2 regions of the Paenibacillus sp. FSL F4-0125 genome follow, and region 1 is predicted to be linked to the other one. Evidence: a T-box and tRNA genes for the amino acid it is inferred to sense, from the RefSeq annotation. Region 1 holds a T-box; the other holds one or more tRNA genes.
What was found. The T-box of region 1 lies ahead of tyrS (tyrosine--tRNA ligase). A T-box ahead of a tRNA ligase gene usually reads a tRNA of that ligase, here a tRNA-Tyr.

Region 1 (8,074 bases):
TTCCCGATCCCGTTATACGATGAGAATCATGAATAGGCTCAGGACCGTCCAGACTTATCCCGACCAAAAAGTTATACCGTTTAAAAAATTTCGCCCATTTCTCATTAATAAGCGTTCCGTTGGTCTGCAGCGCATTACTTATCATCGTATGAGGTGGAGCGTACTTCGCCTGCAGTGAAATCACTTGTTCAAAATACGGAAGTCCGGCTAATAGCGGCTCCCCTCCCTGCCAAGAGAAAGTCGCTATCCCTGAAGATCTACTCATGTACTGAGCGATAAACCGCTCTAAAAGATTCGTATCCATCACTCGGATCGGTTGATGAGGATGTCCTCCTGCTGTGCTGTAATAGCAATAATCACAGGCTAAATTACAATCCTCTGAGACGGTTTTCCACATGACATGAAGCGTCTCAGGCTTCGAGGTCTGTATGTATGTTGTCATACGATTTTGCCACTCCTATGTATTTTTTGTTAAAGCGCTTACTTATTGCTTCAATTAAATCATAGGTACGTATGTCAACGATGAGCAAAACATCATAGTTTGTCGAATATCCGGAGATAAAAAAACTGCACTCCCTATTGTCTGTTGAGACAAAGTAATGGAGGTGCAGTTTCTTTGAGGATGAGTCTAACGGTAGTTAGACACTACGTCTTATTAATTACGAACGTATTCCTTATTTGCTGTTTCCAACATTGATTTCCAATCCGCAAACTTCGTCTCCCTCACCACATGACGATCAAAAAGTTCATCAGGTATGTCATCAACATCTTCTTCTGACTTTACTTGAAAGTTCCCTTTGATTAGAAACTCATCGAAACTCTTGCAATTGGAATACTTACTCATAAACGCTTCATTAAACAACTTCTCAAAAGAGATGTGATTGGGATCTTCTTGATTCATTTTCTGACCTTGTAGCTCATTCATCAATTCTTCCATGGTCATTGGTTTTTGTCTTCTCAAATTACCACTCCTAATTTTCTAATATGGTTTCAGACTATCATGTTAATCCATAAATCACACGAATCCTAAGCTTAACATAATTTTCACTATTTTACCTTTCGATTTTCACTTTAATACGTCGAAAAAAAGTTCCTAATCACAGAATGAGAATATCAACCCTTACAAAAAGCCTCCCTTATACATATAAGGAAGGCTTTTTCGCACTATTTCCTCTAGGACAATTTCACCAAGCTGTAGTTTTTCTTCCCTTTACGGATAATGATAAACCGGCCACCGATAGCTTCGCTAGCTGTAACTTCAAGTCCAACATCGCTAACTTTCTCACCATTCATGGAGATTGCTCCTTTGGTGATATCCTCACGCGCTTGACGCTTGGATGGCTCAATACCGAGATCAACTAGCCATTCCACGATATTCTTGGATTCCAAAGTCGTTTCGTAAGTCGGCATTTCCTTGAAGCCTTGCTCGATCTCATCAGCAGTCAGGGACTTGATATCTCCACTGAACAAAGCAGCAGTAATGCGTTTAGCTTGCTCTAGTAATTCTTCACCATGCACGAATCTTGTCATTTCTTCGGCAAGTGTTTTTTGCGCTTCACGTTTATGCGGTTCGGTCTGTACTTTTTCAGCAAGCGCATCAATTTGCTCTTTAGACAGGAATGTAAAGTACTTCAAGTATTTCACAACATCACGGTCATCAGTGTTCGCCCAGAACTGGTAGAACTCAAATGCCGTCGTTTTGTTCGGATCCAGCCAAATGGCTCCCCCAGCTGATTTTCCGAATTTCGTACCATCGGCTTTCAACATCAGTGGGATAGTAAGTCCAAATGCTACAGCCTCAGAGCCTTCTTTTCTACGGATTAAATCCAGACCGCTTGTAATGTTCCCCCACTGATCCGAGCCACCAATTTGCAGCTGCACATCTTCATGTTTGTATAGATGCAGGTAATCTAGAGATTGCAGGATTTGGTAGGAGAATTCCGTAAAGGAAATTCCGCTGTCCAATCTGCTCGCTACAACATCTTTGGCAAGCATCGAATTGATGCTGAAGTTCTTCCCGTAGTCACGTAAAAATTCGATAACATTGATTTTATGCGTCCAATCGTAGTTGTTGACCATGCGGATTTGATTGTCGCCATCGGTCACGAACAGTTTTTTCATCTGAGCAGTAAGTGCATCAACATTCGCTTGCACTTGCTCCAATGTTTGCAAAGAGCGCTCGGACTGGCGTCCACTTGGATCACCGATCGTACCAGTAGCACCACCAATTAGAATTACTGGGCGGTGTCCCGCAAGTTGGAATCTCTTGAGTACCATGAACGGAATCAAGTGGCCGATATGCATACTGTCACCCGTTGGATCTACACCGCAGTACACTGAAACGGATTTCTGGTTGGTCAATTCTTTAAGCCCTTCGGCATCGGTTTGTTGATTGATGGCATCGCGCCATTCTAGTTCGTCGATAATATTCATTGCCTAACACCCCTTAAATTAGTAGATAACCTATTGATGAAGTGAAACAAATAAATCCTTATATTTATAAAACAAAAAATCGCCCCTTGTCTATTGTAGACATAGGGACGATTGAATAACCGTGTTACCACCCAGATTGCATCAATGAAACACTAAGCTAAAGCATAGCATTGATGCCACTCGTGACGAGATATCGTTCGCCATTCCGCTCGGGGTTAGCCGAGATACTCCAAAGTGTAATTCGTACTCTTAGTGTGTACCGGGTTTCATCGACCCCCGGCTTTCTGTAACAGGGACTAAGCTACTACTGAGCTTCTTCAACGTATATCGTTTATAAGATTACAGCCAGTATAGAGAAATAATTCTTCAATGTCAACTATCTTAAGCTGAGAATCCTAAGACACACTCCTGCTGTGATGCACTACTAGGCATTTCCATCTTTTTTCTGTTACAATTACGAAAAAAGAGGTGAACGAATCCGCATGCTTGATCCTATCGATAATCATATTTTGCAGCGGCTGGCCCAAAACAGCAGAATATCCTATACTGATCTGGCTAAAGAAGTTAATTTATCCAGTGTAGCGGTAAAAGACCGTATTGATCGGCTCGTCAATCAAGGAATCATTGAGCAATTCTCTATTGTCATTAGCGCGGAGAAGCTTGGTAAGAAAATTTCCGCTTATCTGGAACTTGAAGTAGAGCCTGCTCATTTAAATCATATTGTCGAAGTCCTGAAAGAAAACGAACGCGTAGCTGTACTTTATGAAATGACAGGTCCTTGCATTCTTCACATTCATATTCTGGTTGAGAATCTTGAAGAGATGGAACGGTTTATGCATGAATCAATCTACTGTCTGGATGGTCTAGTACGTGTAGAAAACCAGATTTTATTAAAGCGCCACAAAAATCAGGATGGTCTAAATATATAAAAAAAGAACCGGCTAAAAAAGACGGTTCTTTTTCTTAAATGGTTACTGAAGGATATAATCGAATAATTGCTAATAAATTCACTCTACTCTGTTTTAGATAGCTTAGCTTTATAAAAATTAGCAAAATATTCGCTGACCTCAATCTTCTCTTTTACAACTTCTATTGGAGCAACGAGTTTAACGATTTCACCATTGTACACTCCTGTCGTCGCCCCGACTCTCATCTCAAGAACATTGTTATTGTAGCTTATAGTAACTGTCTGAGTAGCCGGTTTCCAACTCACCTTCGCACCAAAACCTTCAAAGCTGCTACGTAATCCCACAGCCTTACGCTCCGAATCACCGAATTGACCTTTATCGATCAAAGCATGCACTCCCCAGTTTCCGTCCACTACTTGTGTGATTCCGAAATCCGTTGACACAGACATCAGGGAGTACGCTTCATCCTCGCTCAAATTCATTCCGTCCATTAAAAAATCTTTTGTTTTATGAGCAGCATCCTTCATCGCTTTGTCGATGGATGAGTTTTTGAAGATATCTTTTTGCGCACTAGCTCCAAGCGCCTCCAAATAATTCGCATAACTGAACCCATGTACGACCCATTCATTCTCATTTTCAAGTAATGGGAAACTTAATCCATTCAGTTTTTTGTTAAGCGTTGCTTTTTTATGAAGAACGACTTGAATATCACCCGTCACGGATGTCTCGATAGCAGTTCCGTTAATTTCGGCATCCCCTTGCCCGGCATGCGGATCACCAATCGACAGTAGCGCCCCTGGTACAGATACAGGATAATACATCGTTGCACCTTCAGTAATACGCCAATCATCTACGTTGCCACCATTGTAAGAAGGGGGTACTGAATCTACGATGTCCGCTTCTTTAGGTGCAACACCCATTGTACCGAAGTGTAGACGTACCGGAATTTTCACACCTTTCAATACATCAAAGTTCTTATCAATCGTATTATGGTCTACAATTACGCCTGGGTAGTCGATTGTCGGGTGCACTTGACCATCCGGATCAGTCTGAACAGTCCATTTATAATTATAAACAGCTGTTGCATAATCTGTTCCACCTTCTGTATCCATCTCATAGATGGTGACCACTTCACGTTTTTTCGGCTCTTCCACCATATCTCCGTACAGATAACCCCAGTTCGCCGCGGCATTCACGCCATAGGTTTTGCCAGCGTATTTGTCATTGCCATTAGGTCGTAGCTTCATGTCCAGAATTTTCACTTCCAGAACATCCCCTGGTTCAGCACCTTCTACAGCAATAGGTCCCGTCATAATATGTACGCCTGGCCCCCGAAGCGCTTCGTTCTTCTCCCCCTTTATCCAGTGAAAAATATCTTCGACTCCCACATCCCCCTTAATCATTCGATCGTAATCATCACCGGAATGATGGGTAATGGCTTCAACCGTTACAATGTCACCAGATTGTACCGTTAAAGCTGGATCACCCTTACCGATATTCCCCCACCGAACAGTCTCAGAATTCGCCTTCAGCACATGCGTTTTCGGTGTATTCTGACCTTTGTTTGTGTCAGCATACATAACATTAAATGATGTTCCCGCTAGTAAAACCGCTGATAAAATAACACTTGTTTTGCGAAAAGTTTGTTTTTTCATAATTTCATCCTCCTCAACTTATTTTAATGTTAGTTTATATAACATTTTGTGTTTTTGAGTATAACAGATGAATTAAGGATTAACAATATAAATATTTTCTTTATTTTTACTTTAAATAATAAATCACAATGATTATGTACCTTTAATAATCCAAGCCAACACCTTTGCGACAGCTTGTTTGATATTCTTGCCGTTCCCTTTTTTCGCAATAAAAAACGCCTTTACTTAGGAACAAAGTGTCGGCGTTTTATATCAATTAAAAGTGAACCTTTTTTCATTATTGATTAGTAATACTTCTTGTAGCCCGGGTTACGATCCGTTTCGTTGCCTTGGTATCTGAGGTCATCAACCAATTCTCACTAAGCTGCAGCACCCAATCCGGATTGCTTTTACTCGCATCGTTCAACCAATTACTTACAGAATCCTGAACGTATTTCACTGAATCTGACTTCAGTGGTTCTAATAGCGGAAGTGCAATTACCGGGTTTTCTTTAAGCGCAGTAATATGCTTCGCCCACACACCATGCGGCCGCGTCAATTCGATCGCATATCTCCTTATATTCGGATCTTGATCATGAACCCAGCGCTCTAATAACTTAATAGATTCGTTCAACTCTGTAATTACTGATTCTCTTAAAGCCATCCATGAAATCTCGCGTACCCCAAAATGATCATCCGCTGCAAAAGAACGGATAGCCGTTAGCTTTTGCGATAAACTTAAAGATTGATTTAGACCGATCATATAGGCAGCCCAACAGCGGACACTATCGGAAAGATGCTGCGCTAAAGCTGTGAATAAACGGGATTGTTCCCGCTCAGATTTACTCTCTAGTACCTGTTGTAACTCACGCGCAATGGCTGGTATCAGCTTCATGATTCTCTTTTCGGATAAATCGCTCAGCCTTTGCAAAATAGGGTTGGATTCGTGTCCAAAACCTAGCTCGTCCATTACATTTTCCAGCAGCACAAGATGATCCACAGCAAGCCATTCCGTTAAATTTACAGTCTGTAATTGTCCTTTATGTAACAGTTCAACAACCTCAGTTGGAATATCGCTAACTTTTCGAGCTCCCTTCCTATGCTCCATAGAAATCGTCCCTTCATCTATGATTTGAAAGCTTAAATCACCTTCATGTCATATTTAGGATACCGTTCTTTCTAAAAATAAAGCTGTAATCTCGTTTACATCTCGAATGCTATGTTATATTTCTTTCCAAAATCTTGTCTCGATGAACATAGATAGTTCTGAACCCTGTCTGAATCACCTCAGCTTTCACCAATTCTTGCAGCGCTACCGTAACCGCTTCTCTGCTCGAACCAATCAAATTAGCGATTTCTTGATGTGACAGCGGAACATCGATTCTGTATAAATTATCCTCATTCTTAACTCCTAACTGATCAGAAAGCTTTAAGAGAACGCACAATATTTTATCATGGAGATTTCCGATGGCTAGATTTTGCGATAACTGACTCATACTTTTTATTCGATCACTCAACACTTGCATTAAAGACATCAAGAATCTAGGTCGAGTAGCTACGAATTCTTCAAATCTTACAGGATCAATTGTACAGATATGACACTCTTCCATTGCTTCAATGTAATGATCTCTGGTTCCAAACGAAATCACATCCATTTCACCAAAAACATTACCCTCACTCAGAATATCCGACGTAAACTGCTTCCCATCTGAATTCAAGCGGTATAAGCGAACCTTTCCTTTTTTCACAAAAAATAATCCCTCAGAAAAGGTTGTCGGTGTTTGGATATATGTATTTTTCGGGACCACTGTTATGCGAGTTAACTCTTCCATTTCTATTAGATCTTCGAGCGCTAACGATTGAAGCAAATTAAATTGAGATAAATAATCAATAGTCTCCATTGCCCCTCCTGTGTCTTAAAACGTTACTCATTTAGTATACCTTACAAAAAAAGCCGCGTCCTAAGGACGCAGCTTACTCATTAACGATTACTTGCTTCCCAGCGCGCGATTTCTTCACGAACACGAGGGGCTACTTCCGTTCCCAACAGTCTAATGGCTTGCATAACATCCTCATGAGGCATCGTACCGTGGGGCACATGTAAAAAGAATCGCGTAATCCCCACCTCCTTGCGAAGATGAATGATTTTGTTAGCAACAGTTTCTGGATCACCTACGTACAGAGCACCGTCAAAGCTGCAAGCTGCATCATAATCAGAACGATGGTATGGAGGTGTCCCTTTTTCCTTCGCCCGCACATTGGTCCGAGCATGCGTTGAAGGGAAAAACTTCTCCAACGCTAATTCATTAGTCTCTGCAATAAACCCGTGAGAGTGTGAGGCAATAGGCAAGCTTGAGATATCGTACCCGGCTTCAGCCGCTGCTGTCTTGTAAAGCCGCACATGTGAAGCGTAATCAAGCGGTTGAACATTCCCAATAATCGCTAAAACAAAAGGTAATCCTAAGGCTCCTGTGCGGATTGCAGACTCTGGACTTCCGGCACTCCCAATCCAAATCGGCAACGGATCTTGAACCGGTCGCGGGAAAATCCCCAGATTGTTTATGGCTGCGCGATGTTTGCCGCTCCAGGTTACTTTTTCTGACTTTTGAATAGCTAGTAGCAATTCCAGCTTCTCATTGAACAGCTCTTCATAATCCTTCAGACCGTAACCGAATAAAGGAAAGGACTCTGTAAACGAACCACGGCCGATCATAATCTCCGCACGTCCGTTTGATATCCCGTCCAGCGTTGCAAAGTCTTGAAATACACGAACAGGATCTGCTGAAGACAATATCATTACCGCACTGGTCAATCGGATTTTCGAAGTCATCGATGCAGCCGCAGCTAACACAACTGCGGGTGATGAAGCCGCATAATCAGAACGATGATGCTCTCCCACTCCATATACATCTAGCCCCACCTCTTCGGCAAGTACAATTTCCTCCACTACTTCACGTAGTCGCTCTGCATGACTTATTGTCTCACCCGTATGGGCATCGGGGGTTGTCTCAACAAATGTGCTAACTCCAAGTTCCACTTTTCATTTCCTCCTATGTCTGCGCGCCCGCATTTTTCTCTGGATGTAATTGGTTAAATATT
Region 2 (8,074 bases), 3.7 Mb from region 1:
GGTTTCCACAATCCGTTCATAAAGGATGCCAAACCTGCGCTTCCATTAAACGCCAAGCTGTCCGTACGTATGGCTTCGATGAAGAAACGACCGATGGAATACCATATAAAGTAAGACATGAAGATCTCACCGGCACGCACAAATTTCTGACGACGGAGGACCATGAGAAGTGCGATGCCCAGTAAGCTCCAAAGAGATTCATATAGGAAGGTTGGATGATGAAAAGCATCCCCTATGTACATTTGGTTCACAATGAAGTCAGGTAAATGCAGTTTATCCCGTAAAAAAGACTCTTCAACCACGCTGCCGTATGCCTCTTGGTTGACAAAGTTCCCCCAGCGTCCAATCATTTGACCCGCAAGTAGTCCGGGTGCACAAATGTCAACGATACGCCAGAAGGGGTAGCCTTTATAGCGGAAATATATAATTCCACAAATAATGGCTCCAATTAATGCACCGTAAATGGCAATGCCACCGTTCCAGATCTTAAAGACATCTATTAAATTATCCTTATAATCCTCCCATTTAAATGCTACAAAATAAATCCGTGCCCCGATAATGGCTGAGGGCACACCTAGCAGCAGCATATCCATAAAGAATTCTTGTGGGATACCAAACCGTTTGCCCTCGCGGATCGCAAGATATAACCCCGCGAGTGCACCGAAACCTAGTATTAATCCATACCAGTGTACTTGCAGTGATCCAATTGAGAAGACAATAGGATTTAGTGCTAATGGGAACATTCTCTCACACTCCTAATCGAGATCATCCATATCTTCAGATATGGTTGCAGTTAACTTATTCGTAAACTGCAGGGCTGCATTAAAGCCCATTTGTTTCAGGCGATAGTTCATCGCTGCAACCTCAATAATAACAGCAAGGTTACGTCCTGGGCGTACAGGAATCGTTACAAGTGGAACATCGGTGTCGATAATCCGTGTCGTTTCCTCGTCGAGTCCAAGCCGGTCATATTGCTTGTCTTGCTGCCAAGCTTCCAATCTAACAACAAGTGTAATCCGTTTATGATTACGAATGGCACCCGCACCAAACAGTGTCATTACATTAATGATACCTACTCCACGGATCTCCAGTAAATGACGGATTAACTCAGGTGCTGTACCATGCAGCTGGTTATCTGAAGTCTGACGGATTTCTACGGCATCATCAGCAATCAAGCGATGTCCGCGTTTTACAAGTTCAAGGGCTGTTTCACTTTTACCAATCCCACTACTACCGGTGATTAGCATACCTACACCATATACATCACAAAGTACGCCATGTATCGTTGCTGTAGGGGCTAATTTTCCTTCTAAGAAGCTCGTCAACCGGCTAGAGAAAATAGTCGTAGCCATGGAGCTCCGAAGCACAGGAAGTGCCTTTTCATTACTTATGTCAATTAACTCCTGAGGCACATCCAAACCACGTGTAATTACAATACAAGGTGTGTTGTCATTACAAATTCCACGAAGTCGACTTTTCCGCTCAGCTTCAGGCAGCATGGAGAAAAAAGCGAGTTCTGTTTTGCCTAGCAATTGAACACGTTCTTCTGGATAATATTCAAAATAACCAGCAATCTCTAGTCCAGGGCGATTCAGGTCATCGACCGTAATGGGTCTCTTTAGACCTTCCTGGCCGGAAATAACCTCTAATTGAAAATGCTGTACCAATTCAGATACTTTTACTTTCTTAGCCATGTAAGTTCGTCCTTTCGTCACCTGCGGTATTTGTCCGCTTACTGCGTCCGGTTGGCAGCGATCTCATTACATTCCGGAGGTAATTCTCCTGCTATCTTAATTGATAACGCCTATGAATGCAATCTTAGCGCCTAACCAAACAGGGTCCATCTAAACAATAAAGCCACCCTTTCGGGTGGCTTTATCAAGAGAGAAAAGATCTTTACAATCTTATCCCAACAAAATGTTAGCTTCGGATTCTTTATCAAAGAAGTGAATTTTGTTCATGTCGATAGCCAATTTTGGCTTGCTGCCTTCGCGAGTAGTGGAACGTCCATCTACACGAGCGATTACAGTAGATTTACCAAGGCCGCTCAAGTAAAGGAGCATTTCATGACCAAGGTTTTCAGTAACATCAACCAATGAAGTAAAGATTGTGTTCGGGGAAGCTTCCAAGAATACTGGCTCTTCATGGATATCTTCTGGACGAACGCCCATGATTACTTCTTTACCGATGTAACCTTTGTTGCGGATGATTTGTGCTTTTCCGCCTGGTACTTCAACATCAAGGTTCTCAGCACGGAAACGGATAGAACCGCTTACTTCAGACAAAGTACCATTGATAAAGTTCATTGTAGGGGATCCGATAAATCCAGCTACGAACAAGTTTGTAGGTTCATTGTACAACTCTTCAGGGGAAGCTGCTTGTTGAATGATACCATCATACATAACTACGATGCGATCACCCATTGTCATAGCTTCTGTTTGGTCATGCGTTACGTAGATACAAGTGGTTTCAAGGCGTTTAACCAGTTTAGTGATTTCAGCACGCATTTGACCACGAAGTTTAGCATCCAAGTTGGAAAGAGGCTCATCCATCAAGAAGACTTGTGGATCACGTACGATAGCGCGTCCCAAAGCGACACGTTGGCGTTGACCACCGGAAAGCGCTTTTGGTTTACGATCTAGCAAATGCTCGATATCGAGAATTTTAGCAGCTTCGCGAACTTTCTTGTCGATTTCATCCTTCTTCACTTTACGAAGTTTCAAACCGAAAGCCATGTTTTGGTATACGCTCATATGCGGATACAGGGCGTAGGATTGGAATACCATCGCGATATCGCGGTCTTTAGGTGCAACGTCGTTAACTACACGATCGCCAATGTACATTTTACCTTCAGAGATTTCTTCCAAACCAGCGATCATACGCAAAGTTGTGGATTTACCGCAACCGGAAGGTCCAACCAATACTAGAAATTCCTTATCTTTAATATCAAGATTGATATCGATTACTGTCGCTTTATCTGAACCCGGGTATTTTTTGAAAATATGCTCTAAACGTACGCCTGCCATTGTATTTCCCCCTCGAGTTAATTATTAATTAGTTAAAATAAAAATTCTGTTTCCTTGTACATTTATATTACCCCAGTCGGGACACGATGGCTATTTGTAAGGTTCACAAAAAACCTATTTCCTTTTCGTCACTTTATACAAAAGCATAGTAAGCTTCACAATAGCAGCGTCCCCAAAGCTTCTTACATCTGCCCCAGTCTCTTGTTTTATCTTATCCAGACGGTATAGGAGCGTATTACGATGGATATATAGCTTCTTGGCGGTTTCACTTACATTACAGTCCATCTCGAAGAAAGTCTCTAAGGTCAGCAGCATTTCTTTATCTGATAGTACAGAGGAATAATCACCAATTTGTCCAAGCAGCTGTTTACGGCGTACGTCAGGTATGCTGTTAACCAAACGTTCCAAATGCAGCTCCCAAGGTAAATGAATATACTCTCCTACTTGAAAAATACGACCAAGAACAATCGTCTCCCTGAGCAAAGCCACAGATCCTGTTAATCCCTTAACAGGGACAATAGCCGGAGCCACCGCCAAATGGAATACACCTACCCATTCACTTGCTATCAGCTCATGTAAACCCATACTAGTCTGTGCTAGAAGATCATCTACACTCTCTTCTTCATCATCCTTATCATCCCCGCCCATAAGCAATTCTTTACGGGCTAAAATTAACCATTCCTTTTCTTGAAGAGGAATTAGCATGATTTCATTCTCAAAATAGCTGCGCAGCAATTTCATCAGTGAACGATAAGTTATCTGTGGGCTGTGTGCAATCTCACTACTAAGGAGGAATGGAATCATGTCACCGAACAGACGCCCCTTTAAGGTCATCTCATCCGGAATCTCAGTGTCATTCTTCTCTTGCTCTAGCTCTGTGTTTAACCAGGCGCCAAGCTGCCGTGCCTCCACTTCGCCTTCTTCTCTAAGCCCTGTAGCTTTAAGTGCAATAGCAAAATTCCGAACTGCATAATTGACCAATTGTACTTCCAGAGAGCTGAGCCCTTCCATTTCTACCCAAACAGCGGTTATACGTCCGTCACTCTCATACAAAGGTGCCCAGAGATGGCCCTCATGGATTACCAGCTGATCCTGCGCTTCTAATCCCATGCTAAAAAGAGAAGCTGAATGCTGCCTCCCTAACTGCTTGATTCCGGTTCTCTTTCCGGTGAGCTGCTCTAATTTTTTCCGCAATGTCTCACTATCCATAGTCACCATGCTCCACCACTTTTGCTCTTTTCGCCTATTTTAGCATATTCTCTTATATTATGTTAATCGCTACATTAGCGCGCCACTATAATACAACTTTAAAACACAAAAAAAGCCATCACCTTATGGTGATGACTTTCTGTTTGGGATGAGCCATGAAGGACTCGAACCTTCGACACCCTGATTAAAAGTCAGGTGCTCTACCAACTGAGCTAATGGCTCATAAATGGTGGGGGATGATGGATTCGAACCACCGAACACGTACGTGAGCAGATTTACAGTCTGATGCGTTTGGCCACTTCGCTAATCCCCCAGGGAAAAGTGGCTCGAGACGGATTCGAACCGCCGACACGAGGATTTTCAGTCCTCTGCTCTACCGACTGAGCTATCGAGCCATATTAAATTGACATAAAAATAAAGTGGTAGTATTAAACTTCCCACCCTAATCTTGTGGAAAAAATGGCGGAACCGACGAGATTCGAACTCGCGATCTCCTGCGTGACAGGCAGGCATGTTAGGCCAACTACACCACGGTTCCGCATTAGTAATAATGGTGCCGGCGAGAGGACTTGAACCCCCAACCTACTGATTACAAGTCAGTTGCTCTACCAGTTGAGCTACACCGGCACGGTGTAAAAAGTATTCCTAAAAAAGTAATAATGGTGGAGGCTGAGGGGATCGAACCCCCGACCCTCTGCTTGTAAGGCAGATGCTCTCCCAGCTGAGCTAAGCCTCCAGGTATTATGGTAGCGGCGAAGGGGATCGAACCCCCGACCTCACGGGTATGAACCGTACGCTCTAGCCAGCTGAGCTACACCGCCACAATAATTAGAAATGCTATGGATTGAAAATGGCGGAGAGAGTGGGATTCGAACCCACGCACCGCTTACGCAGTCTAACCCCTTAGCAGAGGGTCCCCTTATAGCCACTTGGGTATCTCTCCAAACGATATCAGTACCACAGCAATCCAAACAGGAATTTGACTCCCTGAAAACTGAATCCGAATTGAATTTGCGTTTTAAGTATAGGATAAGCCCTCGACCGATTAGTATTGGTCAGCTCCATGCATTACTGCACTTCCACCTCCAACCTATCTACCTCGTCGTCTTCAAGGGGTCTTACTAATTGGGAAATCTCATCTTGAGGGGGGCTTCACGCTTAGATGCTTTCAGCGCTTATCCCGTCCGTACGTAGCTACCCAGCCATGCTTCTGGCGAAACAACTGGTGCACCAGCGGTACGTCCATCCCGGTCCTCTCGTACTAAGGACAGCTCCTCTCAAATTTCCTGCGCCCACGACAGATAGGGACCGAACTGTCTCACGACGTTCTGAACCCAGCTCGCGTACCGCTTTAATGGGCGAACAGCCCAACCCTTGGGACCTACTTCAGCCCCAGGATGCGATGAGCCGACATCGAGGTGCCAAACCTCCCCGTCGATGTGGACTCTTGGGGGAGATAAGCCTGTTATCCCCAGGGTAGCTTTTATCCGTTGAGCGATGGCCCTTCCATGCGGTACCACCGGATCACTAAGTCCGACTTTCGTCCCTGCTCGACTTGTAGGTCTCGCAGTCAAGCTCCCTTATGCCTTTGCACTCTTCGAATGATTTCCAACCATTCTGAGGGAACCTTGGAACGCCTCCGTTACTCTTTAGGAGGCGACCGCCCCAGTCAAACTGCCCGCCTGACACGGTCCCCGTACCCGATTAGGGCACTAGGTTAGAACCTAGATACGATCAGGGTGGTATCCCAACGGCGCCTCCACCGAAGCTTGCGCTCCGATTTCTACGGCTCCCACCTATCCTGTACAGATCGTACCCAAATTCAATATCAAGCTGCAGTAAAGCTCCATGGGGTCTTTCCGTCTTGTCGCGGGTAACCTGCATCTTCACAGGTATTAAAATTTCACCGGATCTCTCGTTGAGACAGCGCCCAAGTCGTTACGCCATTCGTGCGGGTCAGAATTTACCTGACAAGGAATTTCGCTACCTTAGGACCGTTATAGTTACGGCCGCCGTTTACTGGGGCTTCGGTTCATAGCTTCGGGTTACCCCTAACCACTCCCCTTAACCTTCCAGCACCGGGCAGGCGTCAGCCCGTATACTTCGCCTTGCGGCTTCGCACAGACCTGTGTTTTTGCTAAACAGTCGCTTGGGCCTTTTCACTGCGGCCCCCTCGTGCTATTCACACTACCGGGGCACCCCTTCTCCCGAAGTTACGGGGTCATTTTGCCGAGTTCCTTAACGAGAGTTCTTCCGCGCGCCTTAGAATTCTCTTCTCGCCTACCTGTGTCGGTTTGCGGTACGGGCACCTTCTCCTGGCTAGAGGCTTTTCTTGGCAGTGTGAGATCATGACCTTCGCTACTACAATTTTCGCTCCCCATCACAGCCCAGCCTTAACGATGTGCGGATTTGCCTACACATCAGCCTCACTGCTTAGACGGACATATCCATCAGTCCGAGTCACTACCCTCCTGCGTCACCCCATCGCTCATAGCGGATTACGGTGGTACAGTAATTTCAAACTGTTGTCCTTCGACTACGCCTTTCGGCCTCGCCTTAGGTCCCGACTTACCCTGAGCGGACGAGCCTTCCTCAGGAAACCTTGGGCTTTCGGCGGATCAGATTCTCACTGATCTTTTCGTTACTCATACCGGCATTCTCACTTGTATGCTGTCCAGCGCTCCTTACGGTACACCTTCAACCCACATACAACGCTCCCCTACCCCAGATACATACGTATCTAGCCATAGCTTCGGTGGTGTGTTTAGCCCCGTTACATTTTCGGCGCAGAGTCACTCGACCAGTGAGCTATTACGCACTCTTTCAATGGTGGCTGCTTCTAAGCCAACATCCTGGTTGTCTGTGCAACTCCACATCCTTTCCCACTTAACACACACTTGGGGACCTTAGCTGATGGTCTGGGCTGTTTCCCTTTTGACAATGGATCTTAGCACTCACTGTCTGACTCCCGGCAATAAGTATATGGCATTCGGAGTTTGACTGAGCTTGGTAATCCTTGCGGACCCCGCACCCAATCAGTGCTCTACCTCCACTACTCTTATACCGAGGCTAGCCCTAAAGCTATTTCGGGGAGAACCAGCTATCTCCGAGTTCGATTGGAATTTCTCCGCTACCCCCACCTCATCCCCGCACTTTTCAACGTGCGTGGGTTCGGGCCTCCAGTGCGTGTTACCGCACCTTCACCCTGGACAGGGGTAGATCACACGGTTTCGGGTCTACGTCCACATACTCATTCGCCCTATTCAGACTCGCTTTCGCTGCGGCTCCGTCTTCTCGACTTAACCTTGCATGTTAAACGTAACTCGCCGGTTCATTCTACAAAAGGCACGCCATCACCCATAAATAGGGCTCTGACTTTTTGTAAGCACACGGTTTCAGGTTCTATTTCACTCCCCTTCCGGGGTGCTTTTCACCTTTCCCTCACGGTACTGTTTCACTATCGGTCGCCAGGTAGTATTTAGCCTTAGCAGATGGTCCTGCTGGATTCATACGGGGTTTCACGTGCCCCGCACTACTCGGGATCCGTCTCGGAGAGAACACAGTTTAGGCTACAGGGCTTTTACCTCTATCGCGGGCCTTTCCAGACCTCTTCGCCTACCATATTCCTTTGTAACTCCATGTGAGACGTCCCACAACCCCTAAGAGCAAGCTCTTAGGTTTAGGCTGTTCCGCGTTCGCTCGCCGCTACTGACGGAATCACTATTGTTTTCTCTTCCTCAGGGTACTTAGATGTTTCAGTTCCCCTGGTCTGCCTCTACATACCCTATGTATTCAGGTATGAGTAACTGCGAATTACCACAGCTGGGTTTCCCCATTCG

Region 2: it encodes a tRNA-Tyr, which carries the amino acid that the T-box ahead of tyrS (tyrosine--tRNA ligase) is inferred to sense. The anticodon was not compared.

The regions. Positions count from the first base shown of each region.
Region 1 is NZ_JBBOZJ010000001.1:3,875,969-3,884,042, forward strand. It holds gene NST74_RS17095 (anaerobic sulfatase maturase) at 1-442, opposite strand, end outside; gene NST74_RS17100 (hypothetical protein) at 656-943, opposite strand; gene tyrS (tyrosine--tRNA ligase) at 1,174-2,433, opposite strand; T-box leader at 2,534-2,763, opposite strand; gene NST74_RS17110 (Lrp/AsnC family transcriptional regulator) at 2,916-3,362, shown strand; gene NST74_RS17115 (acetamidase/formamidase family protein) at 3,446-4,996, opposite strand; gene NST74_RS17120 (DNA alkylation repair protein) at 5,274-6,083, opposite strand; gene NST74_RS17125 (Crp/Fnr family transcriptional regulator) at 6,193-6,876, opposite strand; gene NST74_RS17130 (LLM class flavin-dependent oxidoreductase) at 6,957-8,012, opposite strand.
Region 2 is NZ_JBBOZJ010000001.1:151,673-159,746, reverse strand. It holds gene lgt (prolipoprotein diacylglyceryl transferase) at 1-743, opposite strand, end outside; gene hprK (HPr(Ser) kinase/phosphatase) at 756-1,694, opposite strand; gene NST74_RS00780 (ABC transporter ATP-binding protein) at 1,905-3,026, opposite strand; gene NST74_RS00775 (PucR family transcriptional regulator) at 3,141-4,244, opposite strand; tRNA gene NST74_RS00770 (tRNA-Lys) at 4,385-4,457, opposite strand; tRNA gene NST74_RS00765 (tRNA-Tyr) at 4,463-4,548, opposite strand; tRNA gene NST74_RS00760 (tRNA-Phe) at 4,558-4,630, opposite strand; tRNA gene NST74_RS00755 (tRNA-Asp) at 4,696-4,773, opposite strand; tRNA gene NST74_RS00750 (tRNA-Thr) at 4,787-4,862, opposite strand; tRNA gene NST74_RS00745 (tRNA-Val) at 4,896-4,971, opposite strand; tRNA gene NST74_RS00740 (tRNA-Met) at 4,980-5,056, opposite strand; tRNA gene NST74_RS00735 (tRNA-Ser) at 5,087-5,178, opposite strand; rRNA gene NST74_RS00730 (23S ribosomal RNA) at 5,261-8,074, opposite strand, start outside.